3 regions of the Bacillus shivajii genome follow, and region 2 is predicted to be linked to each of the others. Evidence: a T-box and tRNA genes for the amino acid it is inferred to sense, from the RefSeq annotation. Region 2 holds a T-box; the other regions hold tRNA genes.
The links. The T-box of region 2 lies ahead of trpS (tryptophan--tRNA ligase). A T-box ahead of a tRNA ligase gene usually reads a tRNA of that ligase, here a tRNA-Trp.
Positions count from the first base shown of each region.

Region 1 (10,196 bases), 890 kb from region 2:
TAACCATATCCACGCTGAACGAGTATTCGTAAACAAAAACCGAGACAATGGATTTTCTCCAACAATCACTTCTTTACCAAACGTCCCACGTTTAACTTCAACCATTTAGACACCTCCATGTCATATTCTACTTTTACTATTCCATTCTTGTATATTTTTAAACAAGGGATAGCTCAGTTTGACACTGCACACTAATGAATCCATTAAAAAACACTCAGCTTTTAAACTGAGTGTTTATGATAGAAAAGAGCTCAAACCTTTTAGTAAAGTTATTTGAACCAATAATAAGCATTCATTAATAATGATGACCACAACATTCAGTATAGAACCTGATTTTATTACATCATCAGTATACACATTTGAGTGTTCAATTAGGATAAAAGAGTAGGAGGATCACTGCCCTCCCCTCACATTTGATACAGAACCAAAGTTTGTGAATACAGCCAAATAAAAAAAAGACCAACAATTGTTGGCCTTAATCACTTAGTTATGTATTTTATGGTGCGGGTGGAGGGAGTCGAACCCCCACGCCCGAAGGCACTAGATCCTAAGTCTAGCGCGTCTGCCAATTCCGCCACACCCGCATAAAAATGGTGAGCCATGAAGGACTCGAACCTTCGACCCTCTGATTAAAAGTCAGATGCTCTACCAACTGAGCTAATGGCTCGCAGTAATTGCGATGATGATATTTCATGAAGCTTACGGACGATGTAACGCTTCGTCCTCGTACCTGTTTCTTCCTCTGCTAGCTTGTCCTTCGATGCTTGATGCGTCGAAACAACTCGCAGCGGTTTCGTGATGTAAACGCACGTAACTGAGCTAATGGCTCGCAGCAATATCAATGATGATATTTCATGAAGCTTACGGTCGATGTAATGCTTCGTAGTAAAAATAAATGGTGCTGGCCAGAGGACTTGAACCCCCAACCTACTGATTACAAGTCAGTTGCTCTACCAATTGAGCTAGGCCAGCATAAAATGGTGGAGGATGGCGGGCTCGAACCACCGACCCCTTGCTTGTAAGGCAAGTGCTCTCCCAACTGAGCTAATCCTCCATTTGTTTGAAATAAGCAGTGAATCTCTTCGTCAGATGCGCTCACTCACATCCTCACGTATGTGTTATACGCTCCAATGCTCATCCCCTTACTTCCTCGACCTTCTTGCTTCTTCCAAACAAAACAATATTAAAATTACTGATTAGAAGAATGGTGACCCATAGGGGATTCGAACCCCTGTTACCGCCGTGAAAGGGCGGTGTCTTAACCACTTGACCAATGGGCCTATATATAATTGATTAGCAGAAGTAATTCCTACTATTAAACTACGAACTTGTTAAACAAAAATGGTGACCCGTAGGGGATTCGAACCCCTGTTACCGCCGTGAAAGGGCGGTGTCTTAACCACTTGACCAACGGGCCACAATATGGCTCCACAGGTAGGACTCGAACCTACGACCGATCGGTTAACAGCCGATTGCTCTACCACTGAGCTACTGTGGAATGGTGGGCCTGAGTGGACTCGAACCACCGACCTCACGCTTATCAGGCGTGCGCTCTAACCAGCTGAGCTACAGGCCCATTTTAAAAAAATGGAGCGGGTGATGAGAATCGAACTCACGACATCAGCTTGGAAGGCTGAGGTTTTACCACTAAACTACACCCGCGTATGATTTTTGTTAAGACTTCAATTGCTTACCACGCTCTACCATGTCTCTTCCTCTACTAGCTAAGCTATCGTAGCTGTTTCCGTCGAGACAACTCGTAGATATTTCGACGATGTTGTTGCTCGTGGCTGAGGTTTTACCACTAAACTACACCCGCATATAAACCTATTAAGGTTACTAATTTTATCCTTGTACATATTTCAAATGGTCGGGAAGACAGGATTTGAACCTGCGACCCCTTGGTCCCAAACCAAGTGCTCTGCCAAGCTGAGCTACTTCCCGTTCTATGGCGCGCCCGAGAGGAGTCGAACCCCTAACCTTTTGATCCGTAGTCAAACGCTCTATCCAATTGAGCTACGGGCGCCAATGATTTTTACTACGCAAAAATCATTAGAATTTATAAATGGTGCCGAGGGCCGGACTTGAACCGGCACGATAGTCACCTACCGCAGGATTTTAAGTCCTGTGTGTCTGCCAATTCCACCACCCCGGCATGAGGTATAAAGGACTAATTTTAAAGTTTTGGAGGCGGCACCCGGATTCGAACCGGGGAATCAGGGTTTTGCAGACCCATGCCTTACCACTTGGCTATGCCGCCAAGTTCAAAATTTTTATGGAGCGGAAGACGAGATTCGAACTCGCGACCCCCACCTTGGCAAGGTGGTGTTCTACCACTGAACTACTTCCGCATAAATGGCAGGGCTAGCAGGATTCGAACCTGCGAATCACGGAATCAAAATCCGATGCCTTACCGCTTGGCTATAGCCCTTTAATATATGATATGGGGCGGCTGATGGGAATCGAACCCACGAATGCCGGAACCACAATCCGGTGCGTTAACCACTTCGCCACAACCGCCACAAAATTAAAAAATTGGCAGGGGTAGTAGGAATCGAACCCACATCAAAGGTTTTGGAGACCTTCGTTTTACCATTAAACTATACCCCTATAAAATGGTGGAGGGGGAGAGATTCGAACTCCCGAACCCTGAGGGAGCGGATTTACAGTCCGCCGCGTTTAGCCACTTCGCTACCCCTCCACGTTTTTGGATAAGCCGCAATTGTTTTCGTCAGCTAATTATGATTCCATTTTTCCCATGAACTAAAGTGCATTCATACGTTGTTTCACTTGCTTTCTTACCTTCTTGATTCTAGACAATAATCCAAATTATTATACTACGAATCTTTTAATAGTTTAATATAAATTTAATGGCGGTCCCGACGGGAATCGAACCCGCGATCTCCTGCGTGACAGGCAGGCATGTTAACCGCTACACCACGGGACCAGGTAAATATATGGCGGAGGAGGAGGGATTCGAACCCCCGCGGGCCGTGAAGCCCCTGTCGGTTTTCAAGACCGATCCCTTCAGCCGGACTTGGGTACTCCTCCGTATAATATTGGTAGCGGCGGAGGGAGTCGAACCCACGACCTCACGGGTATGAACCGTACGCTCTAGCCAGCTGAGCTACACCGCCACAATATAAAAACAAAGATAATGATAAAAATCAATTGGTGGAGCCTAGCGGGATCGAACCGCTGACCTCCTGCGTGCAAAGCAGGCGCTCTCCCATCTGAGCTAAGGCCCCAAAAATGTCACAAAGTTAATGGGACTAACTATGTTAGCCCCATTCCCTCGCCTGGCAGCGTCCTACTCTCACAGGGGGAGAGCCCCCAACTACCATCGGCGCTGAAGAGCTTAACTTCCGTGTTCGGCATGGGTACGGGTGTGACCTCTTCGCTATCGCCACCAGACTTTTTATTCCTTCAAAACTAGATAACATTTGACTGACGACCTTCGGTCTGAAGGTTAATGTAATACTTTGGTTAAGCCCTCGATCGATTAGTATCTCTCAGCTCCACGTGTTGCCACGCTTCCACATGAGACCTATCAACCTCATCATCTCTGAGGGATCTTACTCACTTGACGTGATGGGAAATCTCATCTTGAGGGGGGCTTCATGCTTAGATGCTTTCAGCACTTATCCCGTCCACACGTAGCTACCCAGCTATGCTCTTGGCAGAACAACTGGTACACCAGCGGTGTGTCCATCCCGGTCCTCTCGTACTAAGGACAGCTCCTCTCAAATTTCCTACGCCCGCGACGGATAGGGACCGAACTGTCTCACGACGTTCTGAACCCAGCTCGCGTACCGCTTTAATGGGCGAACAGCCCAACCCTTGGGACCTACTTCAGCCCCAGGATGCGATGAGCCGACATCGAGGTGCCAAACCTCCCCGTCGATGTGGACTCTTGGGAGAGATTAGCCTGTTATCCCCAGGGTAGCTTTTATCCGTTGAGCGACGGCCCTTCCATACGGTGCCGCCGGATCACTAAGCCCGACTTTCGTCCCTGCTCGACCTGTATGTCTCGCAGTCAAGCTCCCTTATGCCTTTGCACTCTGCGAATGATTTCCAACCATTCTGAGGGAACCTTTGGGCGCCTCCGTTACTTTTTAGGAGGCGACCGCCCCAGTCAAACTGCCCACCTGACACTGTCCCTGAACCGGATCACGGTCCGAGGTTAGAATTCCAGTACAGCCAGGGTAGTATCCCACCGACGCCTCCACCGAAGCTAGCGCTCCGGCTTCCAAGGCTCCTACCTATCCTGTACAAGCTGTACCAAAATCCAATATCAAGCTACAGTAAAGCTCCATGGGGTCTTTCCGTCCTGTCGCGGGTAACCTGCATCTTCACAGGTAATATAATTTCACCGGGTCTCTCGTTGAGACAGTGCCCAAATCGTTGCACCTTTCGTGCGGGTCGGAACTTACCCGACAAGGAATTTCGCTACCTTAGGACCGTTATAGTTACGGCCGCCGTTTACTGGGGCTTCAATTCAGAGCTTCTCCCTAATGGGATAACCCCTCCTCTTAACCTTCCAGCACCGGGCAGGTGTCAGCCCCTATACTTCGCCTTGCGGCTTGGCAGAGACCTGTGTTTTTGATAAACAGTCGTTTGGGCCTATTCACTGCGGCTCTCTCGGGCGTAAACCCTAATAGAGCACCCCTTCTCCCGAAGTTACGGGGTCATTTTGCCGAGTTCCTTAACGAGAGTTCTCCCGCGCGTCTTAGAATTCTCTTCCCGCCTACCTGTGTCGGTTTGCGGTACGGGCACCAGTCACCTCGCTAGAGGCTTTTCTAGGCAGTGTAGGATCAGGAACTTCGCTACTAAAATTTCGCTCGCCATCACAGCTCAGCCTTACGGTAAGCGGATTTACCTACTTACCAGCCTAACTGCTTGGACACGGACATCCAATGCCGTGCTTACCCTACCTTCCTGCGTCCCCCCATTGCTCAAATGGTGACGTGGTGGTACAGGAATTTCAACCTGTTTTCCATCGCCTACGCCTTTCGGCCTCGGCTTAGGTCCCGACTAACCCTGAGCGGACGAGCCTTCCTCAGGAAACCTTAGGCTTTCGACGGAGGGGATTCTCACCCCTCTTTTCGCTACTCATACCGGCATTCTCACTTCCAAGCGCTCCACCCATCCTCTCGGTTGAGCTTCAACGCCCTTGGAACGCTCCCCTACCACTGTCCGTAAGGACAATCCATAGCTTCGGTGATACGTTTAGCCCCGGTACATTTTCGGCGCAGAGTCACTCGACCAGTGAGCTATTACGCACTCTTTCAATGGTGGCTGCTTCTAAGCCAACATCCTGGTTGTCTAAGCAACTCCACATCCTTTTCCACTTAACGTATACTTGGGGACCTTAGCTGATGGTCTGGGCTGTTTCCCTCTTGACTACGGATCTTAGCACTCGCAGTCTGACTCCCGAGGATAAGTATTTGGCATTCGGAGTTTGACTGAATTCGGTAATCCTGTGGGGACCCCTAGTCCAATCAGTGCTCTACCTCCAATACTCTTCCCTCGAGGCTAGCCCTAAAGCTATTTCGGGGAGAACCAGCTATTTCCGAGTTCGATTGGCATTTCACCCCTACCCACACCTCATCCCCTCACTTTTCAACGTGAGTGGGTTCGGGCCTCCATCCAGTGTTACCTGGACTTCACCCTGGACATGGGTAGATCACACGGTTTCGGGTCTACAACCACGTACTCATTCGCCCTATTCAGACTCGCTTTCGCTGCGGCTCCGTCTCTTCAACTTAACCTTGCACGTAATCGTAACTCGCCGGTTCATTCTACAAAAGGCACGCCGTCACCCATTAACGGGCTCCGACTACTTGTAGGCACACGGTTTCAAGATCTCTTTCACTCCCCTCCCGGGGTGCTTTTCACCTTTCCCTCACGGTACTGGTTCACTATCGGTCACTAGGGAGTATTTAGCCTTGGGAGATGGTCCTCCCAGATTCCGACGGGGTTTCACGTGTCCCGCCGTACTCAGGATCCACTCCGGAGGAAACGAAGTTTCGACTACAGGGCTTTTACCTTGTCCCGCGGACCTTTCCAGGTCGCTTCATCTACTCCGTTTCTTTGTAACTCCGTATGGAGTGTCCTACAACCCCAAGAGGCAAGCCTCTTGGTTTGGGCTAGTTCCGTTTCGCTCGCCGCTACTCAGGAAATCGCATTTGCTTTCTCTTCCTCTGGGTACTAAGATGTTTCAGTTCCCCAGGTCTGCCTTCTCATACCCTATGTATTCAGGTATGGATACCACCTCATTACAGGTGGTGGGTTCCCCCATTCGGAAATCTCCGGATCAAAGCTTACTTACAGCTCCCCGGAGCATATCGGTGTTCGTCCCGTCCTTCTTCGGCTCCTAGTGCCAAGGCATTCGCCGTGCGCCCTTTCTAGCTTAACCACTTTGCGGCAGATAACCATCGGATTTCTGCGTCAGCTGCGATCTTCGAGATCCTCACGTACATGTTGTACGCTGTGGCCTCTCATCACTTGCTTCCTTGAACTCCTCGGTTCTCTTTGCAAACCAATATCATAATTGGTTTTACCACGTATGGCGTCATATTAACCTTCTAAGACACTCGGTTGTACTCTGTCGAATCCATTACTGAATTCGTTTCAAACAACCGGTGAAGATCAATCAGTCTATATCTGTTATCTAGTTTTCAAAGAACAACGACGCACAGGATGTGCTAGCTTCGGCGTTATCGCAGGACGCGATGTCTTTAGCCGAAGTTCCTTAAAATCCTTACGTCTTGAGAGATAAAAAATAACCTCTCAAAACTAAACAAAAAGCGCAAACGATCGATAAAGTAATGAGCTAATAGCTCCTTAGAAAGGAGGTGATCCATCCCCACCTTCCGGTAGGGATACCTTGTTACGACTTCACCCCAATCACCTGTCCCACCTTCGGCGGCTGGCTCCAAAAGGTTACCGCACCGACTTCGGGTGTTACAAGCTCTCGTGGTGTGACGGGCGGTGTGTACAAGGCCCGGGAACGTATTCACCGCGGCATGCTGATCCGCGATTACTAGCAATTCCGGCTTCATGCAGGCGAGTTGCAGCCTGCAATCCGAACTGAGAATGGCTTTATGGGATTCGCTCAACCTCGCGGTCTCGCTGCCCTTTGTACCATCCATTGTAGCACGTGTGTAGCCCAGGTCATAAGGGGCATGATGATTTGACGTCATCCCCACCTTCCTCCGGTTTGTCACCGGCAGTCACCTTAGAGTGCCCAACTAAATGCTGGCAACTAAGGTCAAGGGTTGCGCTCGTTGCGGGACTTAACCCAACATCTCACGACACGAGCTGACGACAACCATGCACCACCTGTCACTCTGTCCCCCGAAGGGGAAAGCCCTATCTCTAGGGTTGTCAGAGGATGTCAAGACCTGGTAAGGTTCTTCGCGTTGCTTCGAATTAAACCACATGCTCCACTGCTTGTGCGGGCCCCCGTCAATTCCTTTGAGTTTCAGCCTTGCGGCCGTACTCCCCAGGCGGAGTGCTTAATGTGTTAACTTCGGCACTAAGGGCATCGAAACCCCTAACACCTAGCACTCAACGTTTACGGCGTGGACTACCAGGGTATCTAATCCTGTTTGCTCCCCACGCTTTCGCGCCTCAGCGTCAGTTGTAGGCCAGAAAGTCGCCTTCGCCACTGGTGTTCCTCCACATATCTACGCATTTCACCGCTACACGTGGAATTCCACTTTCCTCTCCTACACTCAAGTCCCCCAGTTTCCAATGACCCTCCACGGTTGAGCCGTGGGCTTTCACATCAGACTTAAGAGACCGCCTGCGCGCGCTTTACGCCCAATAATTCCGGACAACGCTTGCCCCCTACGTATTACCGCGGCTGCTGGCACGTAGTTAGCCGGGGCTTTCTGGTTAGGTACCGTCAAGGTGCCGCCCTATTCGAACGGCACTTGTTCTTCCCTAACAACAGAGCTTTACAATCCGAAGACCGTCATCACTCACGCGGCGTTGCACCGTCAGGCTTTCGCCCATTGCGGATGATTCCCTACTGCTGCCTCCCGTAGGAGTCTGGACCGTGTCTCAGTTCCAGTGTGGCCGATCACCCTCTCAGGTCGGCTACGCATCGTCGCCTTGGTGAGCTCTTACCTCACCAACTAGCTAATGCGCCGCGGGCCCATCTTACAGTGTTAGGATAAATCCCAACTTTTACAACAGAGTCATGCGACTCTATTGGTCATCTGGTATTAGCCCCGGTTTCCCGGAGTTATCCCAGTCTGTAAGGCAGGTTGCCCACGTGTTACTCACCCGTCCGCCGCTGACCTCATAAAAGTAAACTTTTAATTGGCCCGCTCGACTTGCATGTATTAGGCACGCCGCCAGCGTTCGTCCTGAGCCAGGATCAAACTCTCCAATAAAGTGAGTTTGATGTCTCTGACATCATTTAAAAATTTCATTGACGGGATATTTTCATATCCCATTTCGCTTGGCTTTTTGTTTAGTTTTCAAGGAACATTTCGTTGTTGTCTGTTTTAGCGACAAGAATTATTGTATCACTATAATCAATTCTGCGCAACAACTTTTTAAAAGTTTTTTTGTCGACTTCAGAAGATTGTGTTTCACTTCGTTAGCGACAAAATTTATTATAACGCCTTATCTCTTTAAATGCAACACCTTTTTTTCAAAAAAAAGATGAAATCATTTACCTTATCGAAAAGGAACAAGTTTGTTTCCTTAACGACAAGAACAATCATATCATAACGTAAAATTCTACGCAACTATTTTTGTGATATAATTTATTCTTTTTATCCCGATGTGATACGGAGTGACAATCAGCTTCTGACTGAATTATCTACAACACTTCAATCACGTGGGATTTATTAATTTAGCACAGAACCCTCTAAATGACAAGTGGCATTTTAGGTACGGAAAGACCAAATAATCATTATCTACATTTTATATTAGACGATCACTACTCGCATATATAATAGAAGAAACTAAATTTACGGGGTACTATTTATTTTTAGAATTCACTACTCCTTAAGGGTCTTCCCGCTATCGTATAGCGCTTATATAATGTATTCCAATAAGAAAATCTCTAAATACACGATTATCTGTACTTAGAGATCTCTTAAGGTGTTTTTACTTAGTTTCTTCTATATAATATTAATTCACTTTTACCCAGCCGTTTTTAATTGCGTCAACAACTGCTTGAGTTCGGTCATTCATATTCATTTTTTGCAAAATGTTACTTACATGGTTTTTCACTGTTTTTTCGCTAATATATAACGTCTCGCCAATCGAACGATTACTTTTACCGTCTGTCATCAGTTGTAACACTTCACACTCACGACGAGTTAGTAAATGTAGAGGTCTACGGTATTCTACTTCACGGAAACCGACTTCTGTTTCTGGTTTATCATCATTAGCAAGACGACGATATTCAGAGATGAGGTTATGCGTTACTTTCGGGTGAATATAAGCTCCACCTTCACCTACAACTTTCACTGCTTCTAGCAGCGCTTCTGTATCCATCTCTTTCAACAAGTAACCAGAAGCTCCTGTTTTTAAAACGTGTGTCACGTATGCCTCATCGTCATGAATAGAGAGAATCAGTACTTTTACATTCGGAAATGTTTCAACTAAGGTTTTTGTTGCTTCGACTCCATTCACATTCGGCATATTAATATCCATTAAAACGACATCAGGCTGGTGTTCACGAACAAGGTCAAGGACCTCATCGCCGTCACTACCTTCTGCAACGACTTCAATGTTTTTCTCTAAAGACAGTATTCGTTTTACGCCTTCACGAAACAATTGGTGGTCATCAATTAATACGATTTTGATTTGATTCTCTACTTCACTCATGTTTTCTCCTCCTCCAGGATAGCGTTCCTGAAAAATTCAGCTCGACTTAAGGGGTATTTACCCTTTCATTTTACCAGAACATTCATTCGATTCGTCCATAAGTCAAATCGCTTTTTTCTTCTGGGTCTTTCGTACTACTCGTTGCTCGTTATTGGGATTTGAACAATGATTAAGGTCCCTCGGTTAGGTTTTGAATCAATACTCATTTGCCCATCTAACATATTCACTCGCTCTTTCATTCCAATTAACCCAAACGAACCTTCTTTTTTCACCGAAGGATCAAACCCTTTCCCGTCGTCTTTAATAATAACGATCGCATGAGATGGTTTCAGTTCTACTTT
Region 1 is NZ_CP084703.1:3,753,330-3,763,525, forward strand. Features, by position in the region: gene LGQ02_RS18130 (DoxX family protein) at 1-105, opposite strand, end outside; tRNA gene LGQ02_RS18135 (tRNA-Leu) at 500-584, opposite strand; tRNA gene LGQ02_RS18140 (tRNA-Lys) at 592-667, opposite strand; tRNA gene LGQ02_RS18145 (tRNA-Thr) at 897-972, opposite strand; tRNA gene LGQ02_RS18150 (tRNA-Val) at 979-1,054, opposite strand; tRNA gene LGQ02_RS18155 (tRNA-Glu) at 1,206-1,280, opposite strand; tRNA gene LGQ02_RS18160 (tRNA-Glu) at 1,343-1,417, opposite strand; tRNA gene LGQ02_RS18165 (tRNA-Asn) at 1,424-1,498, opposite strand; tRNA gene LGQ02_RS18170 (tRNA-Ile) at 1,500-1,576, opposite strand; tRNA gene LGQ02_RS18175 (tRNA-Gly) at 1,589-1,662, opposite strand; tRNA gene LGQ02_RS18180 (tRNA-Pro) at 1,868-1,944, opposite strand; tRNA gene LGQ02_RS18185 (tRNA-Arg) at 1,950-2,026, opposite strand; tRNA gene LGQ02_RS18190 (tRNA-Leu) at 2,067-2,155, opposite strand; tRNA gene LGQ02_RS18195 (tRNA-Cys) at 2,186-2,260, opposite strand; tRNA gene LGQ02_RS18200 (tRNA-Gly) at 2,277-2,351, opposite strand; tRNA gene LGQ02_RS18205 (tRNA-Gln) at 2,357-2,431, opposite strand; tRNA gene LGQ02_RS18210 (tRNA-His) at 2,445-2,520, opposite strand; tRNA gene LGQ02_RS18215 (tRNA-Trp) at 2,537-2,610, opposite strand; tRNA gene LGQ02_RS18220 (tRNA-Tyr) at 2,617-2,701, opposite strand; tRNA gene LGQ02_RS18225 (tRNA-Asp) at 2,872-2,947, opposite strand; tRNA gene LGQ02_RS18230 (tRNA-Ser) at 2,959-3,051, opposite strand; tRNA gene LGQ02_RS18235 (tRNA-Met) at 3,061-3,137, opposite strand; tRNA gene LGQ02_RS18240 (tRNA-Ala) at 3,173-3,248, opposite strand; rRNA gene rrf (5S ribosomal RNA) at 3,298-3,414, opposite strand; rRNA gene LGQ02_RS18250 (23S ribosomal RNA) at 3,483-6,418, opposite strand; rRNA gene LGQ02_RS18255 (16S ribosomal RNA) at 6,851-8,405, opposite strand; gene LGQ02_RS18260 (response regulator transcription factor) at 9,154-9,855, opposite strand; gene LGQ02_RS18265 (sensor histidine kinase) at 9,990-10,196, opposite strand, start outside.
Region 1: it encodes a tRNA-Trp, which carries the amino acid that the T-box ahead of trpS (tryptophan--tRNA ligase) is inferred to sense. The anticodon was not compared.

Region 2 (10,196 bases):
AGAGTAAGCTATGGGCTTAATTCAATGGAAGAAAGGATTGTAGAGTTAGGTGGGCATTTTTCCATTGTATCTTATCCAAGTAAAGGAACGAAATTAGAGTTCCGTATTCCTTTAACAGAAAATGGAACAGGGGGAGATGAATAATGGGTGAAAAGATCAAAGTACTAATTGTTGATGATCATGAGATGGTTCGCATGGGTCTTGTAACATACTTATCAGTTGAAGACGATCTAGAAGTAGTAGGAGAAGCGTCTGATGGTAAAGAAGCTGTTCGTAAAGCTAAGGAATTACAACCAGATGTGATCTTAATGGACCTTTTGATGGATGGGATGAATGGAATCGAAGCGACAAAACAGTTGCAATCAGAAGAAAAGATAAAAATCATTGTCCTAACAAGTTATTTAGATGATGAAATGCTTTTTCCTGTTATTGAAGCAGGTGCTTTTGGTTATCTTTTAAAAACGTCAAGTGCACAGGAAATAGCTGATGCGATTCGAAAAGCACATAAAGGAGAGCCAACATTTCAAGGGAAAGTGACACAAAAAATGCTTGAACGAATGCACTCATCGCAAAAACATGAAACATTAACGAAAAGAGAAAAAGAAGTGCTTGCGCTCATAGGAAAAGGAATGTCAAATAAAGAAATAGCAGATACGTTGTATATTGGAATCAAAACGGTTAAGACACATGTCAGCCATATATTTGCAAAATTAGAGCTAGAAGACCGAACACAAGCAGCGATCTATGCAAACAAACATCATTTAATTTAAGAAAGTGTACATATTTCGACAGGACATTTACCGCATTGTAAATGTCTTTTTAAAAATCCTACATCATGAACCGTAATATATCCGTCATTTACAGATAAGATGTGATCACGCTTTAAATCATTCAACATACGATTGACCGTTTCTCTACTCGTACCAATGAAATGAGCAATTTCTTGATTGGTCAATTTTTTTGTAATGAGAATACCATTGTCTTTCTTTTTGCCGTATGAGTTACTAAAACGGATTAAGATCGAATACAGTGCACCTGTTTTTCCATAAAGAAGTAAATCAGAAAACTTAGCTTGCGTAGACTGTGTATTTCTGGCAAATAACTTAATGAATGCGGTCGCAATTTCACCATTTTGCGTAAAGAGTGCTTCTAATGTTTTTTGATCGAAGCGGATAAGTTCACAATCTTCGACAGCCTCAGCAGTCATGCTTGAGCTCATATCGTTAAATAAAGAAAATTCCCCAACGATATCATCTTTCTTCTTCAAGTGAAGGAAGAATTTTTTTTGGTCGATTGTCATTTTACTCAATCGAATTTCTCCAGATTTTACAAGATAAATGTATTTTGCTGTTTCACCTTCGTAAAAAAGCGTGGAGCCGGCACGTACATGATGTTTAAATCCATGAGTTAATAATATATCTCGATTTTCTTTTGAAAGTTGCTGAAAAAAAGGAACATATGAATTTTCACTTTGTTGAACGTCCAATTTTAAGCCTCCTTCCACTTTCATCGTTAGCATTATAGTCATTTTAGCATAACATATTTATAAGAACGATGTAGTGAATTAGGTCACGTAAGGGGGAAATTATAAGATGCCGGTTATTCATACAACAGAGTGGATGCTTCAACTTATTCAAGAAAGTGATCATCGAAGAGGGGACGAGAGCATACCTAGATTCTCTAAACTTTTTGAACAAATACCAGAATGGACAGATGACCAATGGATTGCATTTTTATACCAAAATGGTTTGAAGCCTATACACTTGATGACGAGGAAAAAATTAGCCCAATGGCATCAAACAATGAAACTAAACAAGTTAGAAAGGCATTGGCAAAAACTTAAAGAAGAATTTTCTGGACCAGATGCAAAAATATTTATATTTCCGGTAAACGATGATCATTCAGTAATAATGGAAAGCTTACGTGGCAAGAACGGCGTGTCATTTCCTACATTTCTTTTATTGTTTTATTCTGAAGATATCCCACTAAAAGAAAAGCTAGCATTACTCACACATGAATATCATCACGTTTGTAGACTTCATTACCAAAACCATACTGAAGAATCAGTTTCTTTATTAGAATCGATGATTATGGAAGGGTTAGCAGAAATTGAAGTTGAACGTACCTTAGGAGAAGAGTATAAAGCACCATGGACAAATATTTATACAACTGATGAAATAAAACATTGGTGGAAATATGTTCTTGAAAAGCGTAAAGATTTAATCGGTAGAAGAAACCACCATATCTATATGTTTGGTGGGAAGTATGGGATTCCAAAATGGATAGGTTATCGAACGGGATATGAGATTGTTAAATCATATTGTGATAAACATGGTTTACCTAATGCTAAAAATTTATTAAAAGAAAGTCCAGAAGAGTTATTACGACTTTCATCTTTATAACAAATCGATTGACGTCTTTATAGAAAAGAGGTCTTTTTTCCCTTACACCAATCATATATTTTAAATAGGACAGGCTGAAGAAACGACAAGAAAGGAGGAAGGGGGAGAAACGAGTGATGGTCCGCTTTTTATTTTTATTTATCGGATTTGGTTTAGCTGTCACAGGAGGGGTTAGCTTAGTTGCCTATTTAAATTTGTTAACAGTTGGTTATTCCGTTGTAGAATATTTCTTGTTCCTCATCGGTCGTATAGAGTTTTATATTTTTATTATCGGATTATTAATTGTGTGGGGGATGCTTTACTTGCCGTTTCGCATGAAATGAGATAGATTAGATTTAATTTTATCGCAAAACTGTGGAATAAATTGGTTTTCACCTGACAATACTGTTCATAAAATGAATCGTATAAAGGGGTTGACCTCATGCTCCACATGCGCGATGTATGGGTAAATTGGTTTGAAGGCGAAGAAAATGGATATAACGTTTGTGAGTTTTTTGAATGGCGAAAAGAGGACAAGATTGAATTAGTTGATCAAATAGCTGTGATTAAAATTTCTGAAGCGTTATTTGATTATATTGAAAACACGTTGTTGGAACTACCAGAAGAATTGTTGGCTGATGTGTATAAACAAAGCTACGTTCGCCGTAAAAGTGAGCGTGTTGAAATGGAATATTGCTTCTTAGCCACTGACGGAGTAAGAACAATTATTGTAGATACGATTGGTTATCATACACCAATACGTAAAAGCCGTATGGTCCCTAGACAAGAAGAGCAGCTATTTCAACTAATATCCTCAGAGCCAGTCAGAGAATACTATATGGATTATTTAGACTGTGAAAAACAATATCATATTTTGTCCCCAGATCCATTATTAATGAAGGGGCTTGTAAGGAAGGAAAGACAGTTGAAACAACTTCTTTTCATGGCTTTAGATCAGCTTTATAAAGAAGCCAGCACAGCTGAAATCCGCTATTGGTATACAGAATGGGCTGCTGATAAATATTTAGAGATTCAGCAAATGAGTTTTGAAGAAGCATGGAACGAGCTGTATGATGAGATCAGAGAAGGTTGGTCAAAAAAGCATGAAGAATATTGTTTAACGATGATTAAAGGACAACCTTTCTTTGAAAAGCTATGGGAAATTCAAACAGGAGAAGGAAGAAAGGTTCAATAGTGTACATAAATAGTAAAGCGTGGTCATTTGATCACGCTTTCTTTTATGGGAGATTGTAAAATTTAAGTTTCTCACGGATAAATTGAGATTTTCACGGATAAATTAAATTTCTCACGGATAAATTAAGTTTCAATAAGAAAAGACTGTCCGTGAACAGCCTTTCCATCATTATCTGCGTTTTCTACCGAGGCCCATCGCTCTTTCTGCTTTAACGAGCATTTTTTGTGCGGCGCGATTTGCTTTATCAGCACCTTGGTCTAGAATCTCATCTAATTCCTCTGAGTCAATTAATTCATTGTATCGCTCTTGGATTGGTTTTAATGTATTAATAACCGCATGAGCAACACCTTCTTTAAAATCGCCATAACCTTTGCCAGCATACTTCTCTTCTATTGCTTCGATCGATTCACCTGAGCAAAGAGAGTAAATTGAAAGCAAGTTTGATACACCTGGTTTATTTTCTTTATCGTAACGAACTTCATTATCAGAGTCTGTTACTGCACTTTTCACTTTTTTCATAATTTGTTTTTCATCATCAAGCATGGAAATAAAGCTTTTTTGATTTTCACTTGATTTACTCATTTTTTTAGTTGGTTCAGCTAATGACATGATGCGAGCGCCAACTTTAGGAATTCTAACTTCAGGAATTGTGAATATATCATTATATTTACTATTGAATCGTTCCGCTAAATTTCTTGTTAGTTCTAAATGTTGTTTTTGGTCTTCTCCAACTGGTACGATATCCGTTTTATAGAGAAGGATATCTGATGCCATTAATGGTGGATAAGTTAACAATGCTGATGAGACACCCTCTTTTCCATCAGACTTATCTTTAAACTGTGTCATACGCTCGAGTTCACCAATGTAGCTCACGCATTGCATCATCCAACCTAATTGAGCATGTGCCGGAACTTCTGATTGTATGAACAATGTTGATTTATTAGGGTCGATCCCGACTGCTAAATATAAAGCAGCTAAGCTTTTAATATTCTTTCGTAGTTCTAATCGGTCTTGAGGAACAGTAATGGCATGTTGGTCAACAATACAAAAATAGCAATTGTTTTCATCTTGCATGTCTACGAAGTGTTTCATTGCTCCTAAATAATTACCGAGAGTTAACGTTCCGCTAGGTTGAATTCCAGAAAAAATTGTCTTCATTTTTCTTCCGCCTTTCGTTCATTTTTTTCATCAAAAAAAAGCCCATTCATCCCATGAAGTAGGGACGAATGGACCGCGTTGCCACCCTGTTTATTTCTAAAATAGAAATCACTCAATAATCCTCACCAATTTTTAGTAAGGGGTCTCAAGATATCGTTTGAGTTACGTCAGAGCCTACTAAGAAAAACTGTTCAGCCTGAAAGCTCAAAAGTCCATTCCTACTCGCCACATGATCTGCTCTCAGCTACCGCAGACTCTCTGAACATGTTACAGGAGAAGTACTACTCTTTATCATCGCTTCATTTGTATGAAATTTGTTAACTATTATATGCCTTTTTATATAAGAAAGCAAATTTATAAATTCGGTGGGGACAGATCCAAACAGAAAACGTTTTAGGTTGTACTAATCACTTTTTTTTTGCATAAATTGTGAGAAAGGGGGGATGTCCGTGTTAAAAAGAAAATTACAATGGATGTTACTAGCTTTTATTTTGTTTATCGGTGGGGTTATGTATGTACAATCAGATCATGAGTGGGCATTAACACAGCGAACAATGACAGAAGTGTCAGAAGGTGTTCAGCAAGGAGATAAAATGACGCCATTTCATTTAGGGAATGCTGAAGGACAAGAAGTATACGTAACAGGAAATAACAATGAAAATATGTTTCTTATATTTTTTACCTCTTGGTGTCACGTCTGTTCAGAACAATGGGAGCAGTTAGATGCAGCCAAATCTGAAGGGTTGTTAGAACACGTAAAAGTGATTCCTGTCAATTTAACAGGCTCTGAAAGAAGTGAAGGTACGGTTGCACAATATATACAGGAACTGCCAATATCAAGTGACCAAGTATTATTAGATCGTGATGAAGTGGTTCAAAAGCAATATGAAGTGGTTGGTGTACCAACGATTTTATTAATAAATGAAGAAGGTGTAATAGAGGAACGTTCTCATGGAATGATGACATTAGAGAAAATGAGAGAATCTAACTTTTTTCGTTAGGCTTTTTTCGCATAGGTTGTTGTTTTTTATAAATACAAAGAGGTGAAAGCGTTCGCCTGTAACCGATTCGAGAGATTATATTTTTACTAAAAGCAATTATCTTTTTAGAAAATAGCCTTTTGTAAATAATAGGAAAGGTGACTCATAGAAACGTTTGAGCCACCTTCGAAAAGTAGAGTTTGTTTTTAGCTTAACGAAAAGATAATATAAAATGATATACCGTAAATGATAATAAGCATGATCGATGGAACAGCATAGACTTTACTGTTTTGATTATGGGCTTGCCAATAAAGAATTGTAGCGATGAAAATGATGTTTAAAACCATGACAGCTAACGCGGTAATAGATGATACACTACTTACCGTTCCTAAAATGTTACCTTCACGGTATAAAACATCTATAAAAGCTAAGATCAATAAATTAAAGATGTTACTTCCAACAATATTGCCTATGGCTAAATTGAAGTTTAATAATTGAATGGCTACTAGTACTGTCACAACTTCAGGTAAAGAAGTTGCACCAGCAATTAAAAAACTTCCAACGAAAGTTGAAGATAAACCCGTACTATGTGCAATATGATCTCCAGCAATTGTTAACGCTGATCCTGTTACGAAAATAAGTAGCGAAGAAATGACAAACCCTATTTTAGCGTGCTTAAGTGAAATTGCTCTTGTATGATGGTCGCTTTCATTTATAGATGCAGCAGCTTCGGCATTAGTGACTTCTGATTGACCGCTTGTAATGATTTTCATGCTACCAAAATAAAAGAAAATTAGTAGGAAGGATTCTATACCGACGCCAAATATTTGAGGGCCATTAGGGATAATCATTGCCGCAAATATTAGCCCCGTTAAACCTAGACTGACCATACTCGTGATCACATGGTCGTTTTCAATAGAGGTAAGCATTTTATTCTTACGATAAATAACATCAAAAACAGCTAATATTAATAAATTAAACAAATTACTCCCAAGAACATTTCCAACCGCAATATTAGGATTATTAACATAAATAGCAGTTGCACTCGTTGTCAACTCAGGTAACGATGTTGCACCTGCAAGTAAAATCGTACCTACCATCATTCCGCCTAAAGACGTACGCTTGCTCAATACATCAGCATATGTAGAAAGCCTTACTGCTAATACGACTGTAATGATCGCAGCTAAAAGAAAAATTAAATAAACCATAGCCTTACTTCCTCTCCTGTTTTCAAACAAAAATAGACCTTCTTATGAAACAGTCCTCAAATAGAGGTCTCATTTCATAAAAAGGTCTTGCGTCCTTTGAAAAGTCAAAGTTTAATGAACCGAGCAACATATGTGCTGCTGAAGTGACGATTCATTAGCCTATATTAAATGGGTAGAGAAGATAATATAGGTAGCTACTCCCCTTTTTACATGTTGTTCAAATATGACAATTACATTCTGTCTATTGAACTGTATTGTAAAGGTTGTTTTTGTATGATAAATCTAATTTATCATGGAGGAGGTAAACCGTCAAATGTATTCTATGGAAAAAAGACAGCACGACATCTATGTATTAAGATGCTGGCTGCCCCTTTTGTTTATATTGGTGACGAACTTCATTTATTTGTTCGTCTAATCGTTTAATTAAACGTACGGCTTTTGCTTCTTCTATATTTTTGTAGTGGTGTAAACCATCTGGTTCTTCATCAGCCTTATCAGCATAGGCGACAACTTCTTGTAAAGGTTCAAGGTTTAATTCTCCTGAAGGCAAATAAGAGTCAGTATGAAGAAGGATCGCTAAGGCAATTTTTTTCGCACTTACAGGTTCTTCTCCTAAACGAATTAATAGCTTATGCGCACGTTCTGCCCCTTTTATTGCATGAATGTCATTTTCTTTATATAATTCGTAATCCCATTTACCGTCTCGATACCAATTATAGTGTCCGATATCGTGTAAAAATGCTGCTTTGACTGCTAAATCCGGGTCAACACCTTTTTCTTTTGCATAATCAAATGCATAATAAGCAGTTGAAATGGCATGAGCTAATCCTGATCGTTTTATATATTTTTGGGTAATAGGATGTTGGTAAATTTCAGATAATGATAAACGCTTCATTCTCATTTCCTCCTTATTATAAAAGTCAAATGATTTAAAAAAGTATATTGTTCAATATTATATTGACTTCTATAAAGCAAGTCAAACATTTTTTTAGGGTTATTTATCATAGGCTCTGTTAAAGTTAGTTGTTGATTTTCGTTATTATAGTTGGATGCTTGCCGCGGGCACGACCTCAACTTCTCTGAACTCGTAAATACTCGTTAAGAGTGATTTTCGGTTCGTGCTGTTCCCGCAGGCGTCACCACCTGCCATTCCTCAAATCCCAAGATATCAACATTGAGCTTTAACACAGCCTTATCATAAGATAATTTGTTGACTTTCTTACTTTTTCATCTTTTAAATACAAGAAACTAAGCCACTTTTTGTAGTTTTTTATGACTTTACTAGGAATTTTGAATTTTTTATGAAGTTCCTCAAAAATTATCGAACAATTTTTCTTAATTCAATGTTAAAGTATGAATATAGATTAAATAATGGAACGTACCGATCGTTTAGAACAACAGTTACCAGCATATTGGTTGTCCATTTTAGACAACTTAGAAATACAGAAAAAGAAAAGGTAGTGAAAACAATGGGGAAAAAAACGTTTTTTTTATCAATGGTTGTAGTTTTGTTTAGTACACTTGGTTTCTTTTCGGTGGTAGCTCAGGCAGATGGTGAAGACAATGAAAAAGCTTTAACAGTAGGAGCACATGTGACAAAAGAAGTGCAACTTCAAACACGTGAGTGGCCAGAGAGAGTAGCTAGGTTTGTTTTTGACTCAGGGTATACGTTTGAGTACCCGGATGCTGTCCGTGGGATCTATGTAACTGGACATTCAGCTGGCGGAGCTAGGTTCAATGATCTTATTAACCTTGTTGATACAACGGCTTTAAACAGTATGGTTATTGATATTAAAGAAGACGATGGCTATTTAACGTATCGACCAGATGAGGATTCACCTTATTTTGACATTTCTCAACGAATGATTTCAGACCCAGAAGCGATGATGAGTACTTTAGAGGAACATGAAATTTATCCAATTGCTCGTATTGTTGTATTTAAAGATACGTTACTTGCTGAACAGCGACCAGATCTATCTTTTAAAGACAATGGTCAAGTATGGAAAAACAATCGTGGTGAAGCATTTACAAACCCATTTCTAGAAGAAGTTTGGGAATACAATGTCGATATGGCGATAAAAGCAGCTGAAATGGGCTTTCAAGAAATTCAGTTTGACTATGTTCGTTTCCCAGAAGGGTTTGAACGCCGTGATGATATTTTAGATTATGAAGTAGGTAATTATACAGATGGTGACGATAATGTTCAAAAGCGTGTTCAAGCTGTTACTGATTTTGTGAAGTATGCAAGAGAGCGCTTGGAACCTTATGATGTTGATGTATCTGTTGATATTTTCGGATACACTGCAACATTACCTGAGGCACCTGGAATTGGTCAAAATTTTACGAAGATCTCAGAAAATGTGGATGTCATTTCCTCAATGATTTACCCAAGCCATTGGACATCATATTTTGGGATTGATAAACCAGATTTGTACCCTTATGAACTCGTTACAGAATATGCAAAGGTAGAAAATGCGAAATTAGCTGAATTAGATGATCCACCAGTATCTAGACCGTGGATTCAAGATTTTACAGCATCCTATTTAGGAGCAGGAAATTATTTAGTATATGGTGTTGATGAAGTTGAAGCACAAATTCGCGCTCTTTATGAAAATGATATTGACGAATTTTTATTATGGAATGCAAGAAATCGTTACACTGAGGGCGTCGACTATTTAGTTGGAAAAGAATAAGTTAGATGAAAAAAGGGTTGTCACTTTGATGGTGACAGCCTTTTTTTGTATTACAGCAAAGTACGTCGTCGCAGTCCCTTTTATCATAAAGAGCGATAATACCGCCAGGTTACCGACTTAGAAGCTACTTCCTTTCCACATGATTTTTATGAAAATGAGCAAGATAATAACCAAACGTGTGAGTGATTGAGAGGAAACATAAGGGATTTTAAAGCTCACACTTACTGCGACTGTTAACGAATGATGACGATGATTAACCAAGTAGTACGAGGAATTACCCACATTTAACAATATGAATTCTTCACATATAATAAAAGTAGAAGCTTTGTCCCGATTGATTAAGGGAAAAGTAATGGTACGTAGCAGAAACTGGAGGTCATTAAATTAATGAATTGGTATGAAAAGTTAAATCAATATTTTCCGATTGAAGAAATGAAATCACAAGAGCACATGGAGCTATTACTCAAAGAGAAAAAGAATATTTACAAAAAAGATGAAGGACCAAACCATGTATTAATGTACGTTGAAACGAACGATTTTGTTTTTATTGATTATTTATTCGTGTCAGGTAAAGCTCGAGG
Region 2 is NZ_CP084703.1:2,866,459-2,876,654, reverse strand. Features, by position in the region: gene LGQ02_RS14035 (sensor histidine kinase) at 1-144, shown strand, start outside; gene LGQ02_RS14030 (response regulator transcription factor) at 144-770, shown strand; gene LGQ02_RS14025 (Crp/Fnr family transcriptional regulator) at 767-1,486, opposite strand; gene LGQ02_RS14020 (DUF2268 domain-containing putative Zn-dependent protease) at 1,593-2,402, shown strand; gene LGQ02_RS14015 (YuzI family membrane protein) at 2,519-2,725, shown strand; gene LGQ02_RS14010 (DUF3603 family protein) at 2,824-3,576, shown strand; gene trpS (tryptophan--tRNA ligase) at 3,745-4,734, opposite strand; T-box leader at 4,792-5,038, opposite strand; gene LGQ02_RS14000 (TlpA family protein disulfide reductase) at 5,184-5,735, shown strand; gene LGQ02_RS13995 (sodium:calcium antiporter) at 5,921-6,922, opposite strand; gene LGQ02_RS13990 (HD domain-containing protein) at 7,275-7,817, opposite strand; gene LGQ02_RS13985 (putative glycoside hydrolase) at 8,392-9,615, shown strand; gene LGQ02_RS13980 (GNAT family N-acetyltransferase) at 10,003-10,196, shown strand, end outside.

Region 3 (10,196 bases), 670 kb from region 2:
CTACTTTTTTACCGAGAAGTACTCCTGCTAAGATGGCGATGATTGTTTGGAATGTTAGTGGTACAGCCCCAACGGTGATAAATGCAGTTAAGTTTGCTCCAATTGCCATAAGGGCAATGAACATCGCTGCTTTTGTTAACTCAACAACACTAAAAAATTGATTCTTTTCATTTGTCATTTTGTTTCTCCTCCTTATTGTAAACAATCTTAACTTATCAGTTAACAATATAATAGGTGTGTAAGTCGATGGATGTCAACTCTTCTATCTATATGGTTAACAATATTATTCGACAATTTCTTTTTTTCTTCTATATTAATAAAAGTATTATTTTCTTTATTTTTTTAACTAACCTTTTATCTAGCAAGACTAGGTAGGTGCTAAGTTTTTGTTACAAAAGATCGTTAAACTACAGCTCACTTCTACAGGAGGTAATGTTTCTGCGTTAATGAAATGGATGCTCGAAACAGTTTGTGTAGAGTACTAGTATGCAGCAAGACGAAATGCATTTAGCCGAGGTTTTTCATTAAGCTAGGTTTTGGACACAAAGGGGGCAACTTTAGCTATAGTGTTATTAATATGTTAGTTAAAATATGATAGTTAAATATAATAGGGATGTTTTAGTCATAAGTAAAAATGTTTTTTCTAATTTTTTTATAGAAATAGGTTGCATTACCAATTTGGGCATGATATATTATTATCCGTCGCCGAAAACGGCAGGCATAAACAAAACATCTCGCAAAAAAATATTGACACTGCTCAGGTAGAGTGATATGATATTCAAGTCGCTGTTAAAGAGTAGTTAAAAACACCACAAAAAAAGATGTTGACAACGACATTGCGAAATGTTACGATGAAAAAGTCGTCATTAAACGACAAAGTTTGATTTTGACCTTTGAAAACTAAACAAAAAGCCAAGCGAAATGGGATATGAAAATATCCCGTCAATGAAATTTTTTTATGATGTCAGAGACATCAAACTCACTTTATTGGAGAGTTTGATCCTGGCTCAGGACGAACGCTGGCGGCGTGCCTAATACATGCAAGTCGAGCGGACCAATTAAAAGTTTACTTTTATGAGGTCAGCGGCGGACGGGTGAGTAACACGTGGGCAACCTGCCTTACAGACTGGGATAACTCCGGGAAACCGGGGCTAATACCAGATGACCAATAGAGTCGCATGACTCTATTGTAAAAGTTGGGATTTATCCTAACACTGTAAGATGGGCCCGCGGCGCATTAGCTAGTTGGTGAGGTAAGAGCTTACCAAGGCGACGATGCGTAGCCGACCTGAGAGGGTGATCGGCCACACTGGAACTGAGACACGGTCCAGACTCCTACGGGAGGCAGCAGTAGGGAATCATCCGCAATGGGCGAAAGCCTGACGGTGCAACGCCGCGTGAGTGATGACGGTCTTCGGATTGTAAAGCTCTGTTGTTAGGGAAGAACAAGTGCCGTTCGAATAGGGCGGCACCTTGACGGTACCTAACCAGAAAGCCCCGGCTAACTACGTGCCAGCAGCCGCGGTAATACGTAGGGGGCAAGCGTTGTCCGGAATTATTGGGCGTAAAGCGCGCGCAGGCGGTCTCTTAAGTCTGATGTGAAAGCCCACGGCTCAACCGTGGAGGGTCATTGGAAACTGGGGGACTTGAGTGTAGGAGAGGAAAGTGGAATTCCACGTGTAGCGGTGAAATGCGTAGATATGTGGAGGAACACCAGTGGCGAAGGCGACTTTCTGGCCTACAACTGACGCTGAGGCGCGAAAGCGTGGGGAGCAAACAGGATTAGATACCCTGGTAGTCCACGCCGTAAACGTTGAGTGCTAGGTGTTAGGGGTTTCGATGCCCTTAGTGCCGAAGTTAACACATTAAGCACTCCGCCTGGGGAGTACGGCCGCAAGGCTGAAACTCAAAGGAATTGACGGGGGCCCGCACAAGCAGTGGAGCATGTGGTTTAATTCGAAGCAACGCGAAGAACCTTACCAGGTCTTGACATCCTCTGACAACCCTAGAGATAGGGCTTTCCCCTTCGGGGGACAGAGTGACAGGTGGTGCATGGTTGTCGTCAGCTCGTGTCGTGAGATGTTGGGTTAAGTCCCGCAACGAGCGCAACCCTTGACCTTAGTTGCCAGCATTTAGTTGGGCACTCTAAGGTGACTGCCGGTGACAAACCGGAGGAAGGTGGGGATGACGTCAAATCATCATGCCCCTTATGACCTGGGCTACACACGTGCTACAATGGATGGTACAAAGGGCAGCGAGACCGCGAGGTTGAGCGAATCCCATAAAGCCATTCTCAGTTCGGATTGCAGGCTGCAACTCGCCTGCATGAAGCCGGAATTGCTAGTAATCGCGGATCAGCATGCCGCGGTGAATACGTTCCCGGGCCTTGTACACACCGCCCGTCACACCACGAGAGCTTGTAACACCCGAAGTCGGTGCGGTAACCTTTTGGAGCCAGCCGCCGAAGGTGGGACAGGTGATTGGGGTGAAGTCGTAACAAGGTATCCCTACCGGAAGGTGGGGATGGATCACCTCCTTTCTAAGGAGCTATTAGCTCATTACTTTATCGATCGTTTGCGCTTTTTGTTTAGTTTTGAGAGGTTATACTCTCAAATAAATAACTTTGCAAAGAGGATCAAGCTATTCAAGGAAGCAAGGATTCGAGCGATTGAGCGTATGTTTAAAGGATACGTGACAAGAGCGAGAGACGAAGCTGACGAAGAAGAGCGACGATCATCTGTAGCAAATTGTTCTTTGAAAACTAGATAACAGATTAAGACTGATTGATCTTCACCGGTTGTTTGAAACGAATTCAGTAATGGATTCGACAGAGTACAACCGAGTGTCTTAGAAGGTTAATATGACGCCATACGTGGTAAAACCAATTATGATATTGGTTTGCAAAGAGAACCGAGGAGTTCAAGGAAGCAAGTGATGAGAGGCCACAGCGTACAACATGTACGTGAGGATCTCGAAGATCGCAGCTGACGCAGAAATCCGATGGTTATCTGCCGCAAAGTGGTTAAGCTAGAAAGGGCGCACGGCGAATGCCTTGGCACTAGGAGCCGAAGAAGGACGGGACGAACACCGATATGCTCCGGGGAGCTGTAAGTAAGCTTTGATCCGGAGATTTCCGAATGGGGGAACCCACCACCTGTAATGAGGTGGTATCCATACCTGAATACATAGGGTATGAGAAGGCAGACCTGGGGAACTGAAACATCTTAGTACCCAGAGGAAGAGAAAGCAAATGCGATTTCCTGAGTAGCGGCGAGCGAAACGGAACTAGCCCAAACCAAGAGGCTTGCCTCTTGGGGTTGTAGGACACTCCATACGGAGTTACAAAGAAACGGAGTAGATGAAGCGACCTGGAAAGGTCCGCGGGACAAGGTAAAAGCCCTGTAGTCGAAACTTCGTTTCCTCCGGAGTGGATCCTGAGTACGGCGGGACACGTGAAACCCCGTCGGAATCTGGGAGGACCATCTCCCAAGGCTAAATACTCCCTAGTGACCGATAGTGAACCAGTACCGTGAGGGAAAGGTGAAAAGCACCCCGGGAGGGGAGTGAAAGAGATCTTGAAACCGTGTGCCTACAAGTAGTCGGAGCCCGTTAATGGGTGACGGCGTGCCTTTTGTAGAATGAACCGGCGAGTTACGATTACGTGCAAGGTTAAGTTGAAGAGACGGAGCCGCAGCGAAAGCGAGTCTGAATAGGGCGAATGAGTACGTGGTTGTAGACCCGAAACCGTGTGATCTACCCATGTCCAGGGTGAAGTCCAGGTAACACTGGATGGAGGCCCGAACCCACTCACGTTGAAAAGTGAGGGGATGAGGTGTGGGTAGGGGTGAAATGCCAATCGAACTCGGAAATAGCTGGTTCTCCCCGAAATAGCTTTAGGGCTAGCCTCGAGGGAAGAGTATTGGAGGTAGAGCACTGATTGGACTAGGGGTCCCCACAGGATTACCGAATTCAGTCAAACTCCGAATGCCAAATACTTATCCTCGGGAGTCAGACTGCGAGTGCTAAGATCCGTAGTCAAGAGGGAAACAGCCCAGACCATCAGCTAAGGTCCCCAAGTATACGTTAAGTGGAAAAGGATGTGGAGTTGCTTAGACAACCAGGATGTTGGCTTAGAAGCAGCCACCATTGAAAGAGTGCGTAATAGCTCACTGGTCGAGTGACTCTGCGCCGAAAATGTACCGGGGCTAAACGTATCACCGAAGCTATGGATTGTCCTTACGGACAGTGGTAGGGGAGCGTTCCAAGGGCGTTGAAGCTCAACCGAGAGGATGGGTGGAGCGCTTGGAAGTGAGAATGCCGGTATGAGTAGCGAAAAGAGGGGTGAGAATCCCCTCCGTCGAAAGCCTAAGGTTTCCTGAGGAAGGCTCGTCCGCTCAGGGTTAGTCGGGACCTAAGCCGAGGCCGAAAGGCGTAGGCGATGGAAAACAGGTTGAAATTCCTGTACCACCACGTCACCATTTGAGCAATGGGGGGACGCAGGAAGGTAGGGTAAGCACGGCATTGGATGTCCGTGTCCAAGCAGTTAGGCTGGTAAGTAGGTAAATCCGCTTACCGTAAGGCTGAGCTGTGATGGCGAGCGAAATTTTAGTAGCGAAGTTCCTGATCCTACACTGCCTAGAAAAGCCTCTAGCGAGGTGACTGGTGCCCGTACCGCAAACCGACACAGGTAGGCGGGAAGAGAATTCTAAGACGCGCGGGAGAACTCTCGTTAAGGAACTCGGCAAAATGACCCCGTAACTTCGGGAGAAGGGGTGCTCTATTAGGGTTTACGCCCGAGAGAGCCGCAGTGAATAGGCCCAAACGACTGTTTATCAAAAACACAGGTCTCTGCCAAGCCGCAAGGCGAAGTATAGGGGCTGACACCTGCCCGGTGCTGGAAGGTTAAGAGGAGGGGTTATCCCATTAGGGAGAAGCTCTGAATTGAAGCCCCAGTAAACGGCGGCCGTAACTATAACGGTCCTAAGGTAGCGAAATTCCTTGTCGGGTAAGTTCCGACCCGCACGAAAGGTGCAACGATTTGGGCACTGTCTCAACGAGAGACCCGGTGAAATTATATTACCTGTGAAGATGCAGGTTACCCGCGACAGGACGGAAAGACCCCATGGAGCTTTACTGTAGCTTGATATTGGATTTTGGTACAGCTTGTACAGGATAGGTAGGAGCCTTGGAAGCCGGAGCGCTAGCTTCGGTGGAGGCGTCGGTGGGATACTACCCTGGCTGTACTGGAATTCTAACCTCGGACCGTGATCCGGTTCAGGGACAGTGTCAGGTGGGCAGTTTGACTGGGGCGGTCGCCTCCTAAAAAGTAACGGAGGCGCCCAAAGGTTCCCTCAGAATGGTTGGAAATCATTCGCAGAGTGCAAAGGCATAAGGGAGCTTGACTGCGAGACATACAGGTCGAGCAGGGACGAAAGTCGGGCTTAGTGATCCGGCGGCACCGTATGGAAGGGCCGTCGCTCAACGGATAAAAGCTACCCTGGGGATAACAGGCTAATCTCTCCCAAGAGTCCACATCGACGGGGAGGTTTGGCACCTCGATGTCGGCTCATCGCATCCTGGGGCTGAAGTAGGTCCCAAGGGTTGGGCTGTTCGCCCATTAAAGCGGTACGCGAGCTGGGTTCAGAACGTCGTGAGACAGTTCGGTCCCTATCCGTCGCGGGCGTAGGAAATTTGAGAGGAGCTGTCCTTAGTACGAGAGGACCGGGATGGACACACCGCTGGTGTACCAGTTGTTCTGCCAAGAGCATAGCTGGGTAGCTACGTGTGGACGGGATAAGTGCTGAAAGCATCTAAGCATGAAGCCCCCCTCAAGATGAGATTTCCCATCACGTCAAGTGAGTAAGATCCCTCAGAGATGATGAGGTTGATAGGTCTCATGTGGAAGCGTGGCAACACGTGGAGCTGAGAGATACTAATCGATCGAGGGCTTAACCAAAGTATTACATTAACCTTCAGACCGAAGGTCATCAGTCAAATGTTATCTAGTTTTGAGAGTACAATACTTCTCAATTTCATAAGTCCAGTGACGATAGCGGAGAGGTCACACCCGTTCCCATGCCGAACACGGAAGTTAAGCTCTCCAGCGCCGATGGTAGTTGGGGGCTCTCCCCCTGTGAGAGTAGGACGTTGCTGGGCTTTTTATATGGGGCCTTAGCTCAGCTGGGAGAGCGCCTGCTTTGCACGCAGGAGGTCAGCGGTTCGATCCCGCTAGGCTCCACCAATTGATTTTTATCATTATTTTTGTTTTTATATTGTGGCGGTGTAGCTCAGCTGGCTAGAGCGTACGGTTCATACCCGTGAGGTCGTGGGTTCGACTCCCTCCGCCGCTACCAATATTATACGGAGGAGTACCCAAGTCCGGCTGAAGGGATCGGTCTTGAAAACCGACAGGGGCTTCACGGCCCGCGGGGGTTCGAATCCCTCCTCCTCCGCCATATTTACCTGGTCCCGTGGTGTAGCGGTTAACATGCCTGCCTGTCACGCAGGAGATCGCGGGTTCGATTCCCGTCGGGACCGCCATTTAAATTAGTAGCTGACGAAGAGATTCGCAGTATAAAAAATTGTTTTCTTGACGAGAAACAAGAAGGTCAAGGAAGCAAGTGAGATGACGTTTGAGCGTACTTCTGTACGTGATAAATGGAGTCGAACGTAGCTGACGAAGAGATTCGCAGTTTATCGTCAAGAAAAACGTGGAGGGGTAGCGAAGTGGCTAAACGCGGCGGACTGTAAATCCGCTCCCTCAGGGTTCGGGAGTTCGAATCTCTCCCCCTCCACCATCTTATAGGGGTATAGTTTAATGGTAAAACGAAGGTCTCCAAAACCTTTGATGTGGGTTCGATTCCTACTACCCCTGCCAAATTTAAAATCTTGTGGCGGTTGTGGCGAAGTGGTTAACGCACCGGATTGTGATTCCGGCATTCGTGGGTTCGATTCCCATCAGCCGCCCCATATAATATTTTAAAGGGCTATAGCCAAGCGGTAAGGCATCGGATTTTGATTCCGTGATTCGCAGGTTCGAATCCTGCTAGCCCTGCCATTTATGCGGAAGTAGTTCAGTGGTAGAACACCACCTTGCCAAGGTGGGGGTCGCGAGTTCGAATCTCGTCTTCCGCTCCATAAGCGCCCGTAGCTCAATTGGATAGAGCGTTTGACTACGGATCAAAAGGTTAGGGGTTCGACTCCTCTCGGGCGCGCCATTTTTTAAAATATGCGGGTGTAGTTTAGTGGTAAAACCTCCAGCCGCAAAGCAATACATCATTGAAGTTGCAGCGTGCTGCTTCGACGGATAATTCTCCGAAGCGAAACTTGAAGAGGAAGAAGCAACGTTCAATATTCAGTGTTTACAAACTCTTGGAGTTGTCTCGACGGAAACAGCTACGATAGCTTAGCTAGTAGAGGAAGAGACATGGTAGAGCGTGGTAAGCAATTGAAGTCTTAACAAAATTATATGCGGGTGTAGTTTAGTGGTAAAACCTCAGCCTTCCAAGCTGATGTCGTGAGTTCGATTCTCATCACTCGCTCCATTTTTTTAAATGGGCCTGTAGCTCAGCTGGTTAGAGCGCACGCCTGATAAGCGTGAGGTCGGTGGTTCGAGTCCACTCAGGCCCACCATTCCACAGTAGCTCAGTGGTAGAGCAATCGGCTGTTAACCGATCGGTCGTAGGTTCGAGTCCTACCTGTGGAGCCATTTTTATGGAGAAGTACCCAAGTGGCTGAAGGGGCGCCCCTGCTAAGGGTGTAGGTCGTGTAAGCGGCGCGAGGGTTCAAATCCCTCCTTCTCCGCCATTATTATTAAATTGTAAAAAGGCCCGTTGGTCAAGTGGTTAAGACACCGCCCTTTCACGGCGGTAACAGGGGTTCGAATCCCCTACGGGTCACCATTTTCATTAATAAATAGAATAGATTAGAAGAAACATCAACGCAAATACTGCGAGCCATTAGCTCAGTTACGAGCATTTACATCACGAAACCGCTGCGAGTTGTTTCGACGCATTAGGCATCGAAGACAAGCTAGCAGAGGAAGAAACAGGTACGACAACGAAGTGTTACATCGTCCGTAAGCTTCATGAGATATCATCATCGCAAACACTGCGAGCCATTAGCTCAGTTACGAGCATTTACATCACGAAACCGCTGCGAGTTGTTTCGACGCATTAGGCATCGAAGACAAGCTAGCAGAGGAAGAAACAGGTACGACAACGAAGTGTTACATCGTCCGTAAGCTTGATGAGATAACATCATCGCAAATACTGCGAGCCATTAGCTCAGTTGGTAGAGCATCTGACTTTTAATCAGAGGGTCGAAGGTTCGAGTCCTTCATGGCTCACCATTTTTTTTAGACTTGTATTGAACAGGTCTTTTTATTTTGTCTAAAAATGTAGTAATCCTTCTAATTGATCACCATATATTTCAAGTACTTTTAACCCCTCCTATTAATAATCTTCTACATATATCGATCCAATTTTTTTAAAGTTCAATTTTTTCCTTTAACTCTTTCTTTATACATTCTTCTGTTAGTCATATTTACACACATGCCATTTTATATTTTCTGTATTTCTATGAATTGTTTAAGAGTATTCACATGTTTTAATCGTTACGTCTCGGGGAGTGATCACTTTCCTTTTCTAGGTGTGAAGAGTCAGGTCAAGGTATTAAAAGTGTTGGCCGTAGTATTGAATCAATGATGAATGAAAAAGTAACCGTTCTTCATTTATCATAAAACGCTTCCCCCTTTTGACTAAGGTCATAAGGGGGTTTTCTTTTAAGCATTAGGAACGCTGAATATCATATTTATTAATAGTGGCTTTGATTTATGGGAAGAGGTGGGATATTCAATATGTCAGAAGAAAAAAGAGAATGTGATGGTCATTTTCAGTGTGAATTTCCAAAACGTATCAATCAAATCAGTAGTCAGTTCCTTTATAAATTGTTTGAAAAAAAAGATAATGTATTAATTAGTCCTTATAGTTTGATTGAAGCACTAATGATGACGTTAGTTGGTACAAAGGGAGAAACGAAAAATGAGCTTCTAGAAACTATAGGGTTAATTAAAATTAAGGAAGAGGAAATCTTTCAGTTTTATAAAGACTATCATAAAAGGTTAAAGAATGAAGAAACGATTGAAGTTACTGTAGCAAATTCATTATGGATGAGAGAAGAAAATGAATTTTTTCAAGGGTTTAAACAGATACTTGAGAAACAATTTGAAGCAAAAATTGATTATTTAACAACGAAGGAATCGATTAATAATTGGGTGAGGGAGCAAACTGCTGGGAAAATAAGAGATATGGTAGATACAATTGATGAAAGTACGCTGATGCTTTTACTAAATGCTGTGTATTTCTATGGAGAGTGGAGCAAACCGTTTGACCGTGATCTCACATCAACAGAACGGTTTACAACAAGTGAAGGTATAAGTGTTGAAATTCCTTTTATGCTTAAAAGAGATTACATCATGTATAAAAAGACGGAAAAATATGAGACTGTCCGTCTTTTTTATGGGGATCAGCGTAGTTTTTGTATGGATTTACTACTTCCTCGGGAGAAAGAGAAGTTGCGTGACATAATAAAAGAGATATCCAATAAAGATGTAAAGTGGGAAGTACCAAATGAAGAGAGCTATGGGGTAATAAAAGTTCCGAAGTTTTCAATCGCGGTAGAGCATCAGTTGAAGGATATGTTAATAGATCTTGGGGTGAAGAAAGCATTTGATCCATCAGAAGCAGACTTTTCTGGCATTGCATCTATACCACCGAACCTTTATATTAATGAAGTGAAATCGAAAGCGTTTATTGAACTTAATGAGGAAGGAACAGAAGCTGCGGCAGTAACTTCTGTAGAAGTAAGAGGAGGAGGTGAACAAGAAGTATTTAACTTAGCATTTAACCATCCATTTCTTTTTCGAATATGTGACTGCACAAATGAAACGGTACATTTTGTAGGATATGTTGCAAACCCAAGAAACCAAGGATGAAATAACTTAAGATGAAAAAGGTGTTTCCGGATAAATTCCAGAAACACCTTTTGTACATTTACTTAAAAGCCACCTAAAAAGTCTTCTTCTGTCATTTCTTGAGCATTATTCATGACTTCTTCAGGGACTTGTAAATCATTTAATTCATTGAACCGACTTAAAGTAAGGTGTGATGTTTGTTCCATTGTCATCGACTCACCTT
Region 3 is NZ_CP084703.1:3,536,910-3,547,105, reverse strand. Features, by position in the region: gene LGQ02_RS17145 (biotin transporter BioY) at 1-178, opposite strand, end outside; rRNA gene LGQ02_RS17140 (16S ribosomal RNA) at 985-2,539, shown strand; rRNA gene LGQ02_RS17135 (23S ribosomal RNA) at 3,021-5,956, shown strand; rRNA gene rrf (5S ribosomal RNA) at 6,040-6,156, shown strand; tRNA gene LGQ02_RS17125 (tRNA-Ala) at 6,166-6,241, shown strand; tRNA gene LGQ02_RS17120 (tRNA-Met) at 6,277-6,353, shown strand; tRNA gene LGQ02_RS17115 (tRNA-Ser) at 6,363-6,455, shown strand; tRNA gene LGQ02_RS17110 (tRNA-Asp) at 6,465-6,540, shown strand; tRNA gene LGQ02_RS17105 (tRNA-Tyr) at 6,713-6,797, shown strand; tRNA gene LGQ02_RS17100 (tRNA-Trp) at 6,804-6,877, shown strand; tRNA gene LGQ02_RS17095 (tRNA-His) at 6,894-6,969, shown strand; tRNA gene LGQ02_RS17090 (tRNA-Gln) at 6,983-7,057, shown strand; tRNA gene LGQ02_RS17085 (tRNA-Gly) at 7,063-7,137, shown strand; tRNA gene LGQ02_RS17080 (tRNA-Arg) at 7,141-7,217, shown strand; tRNA gene LGQ02_RS17075 (tRNA-Gly) at 7,471-7,544, shown strand; tRNA gene LGQ02_RS17070 (tRNA-Ile) at 7,556-7,632, shown strand; tRNA gene LGQ02_RS17065 (tRNA-Asn) at 7,634-7,708, shown strand; tRNA gene LGQ02_RS17060 (tRNA-Ser) at 7,716-7,806, shown strand; tRNA gene LGQ02_RS17055 (tRNA-Glu) at 7,827-7,901, shown strand; tRNA gene LGQ02_RS17050 (tRNA-Lys) at 8,275-8,350, shown strand; gene LGQ02_RS17045 (serpin family protein) at 8,858-9,994, shown strand; gene LGQ02_RS17040 (DUF6612 family protein) at 10,057-10,196, opposite strand, start outside.
Region 3: it encodes a tRNA-Trp, which carries the amino acid that the T-box ahead of trpS (tryptophan--tRNA ligase) is inferred to sense. The anticodon was not compared.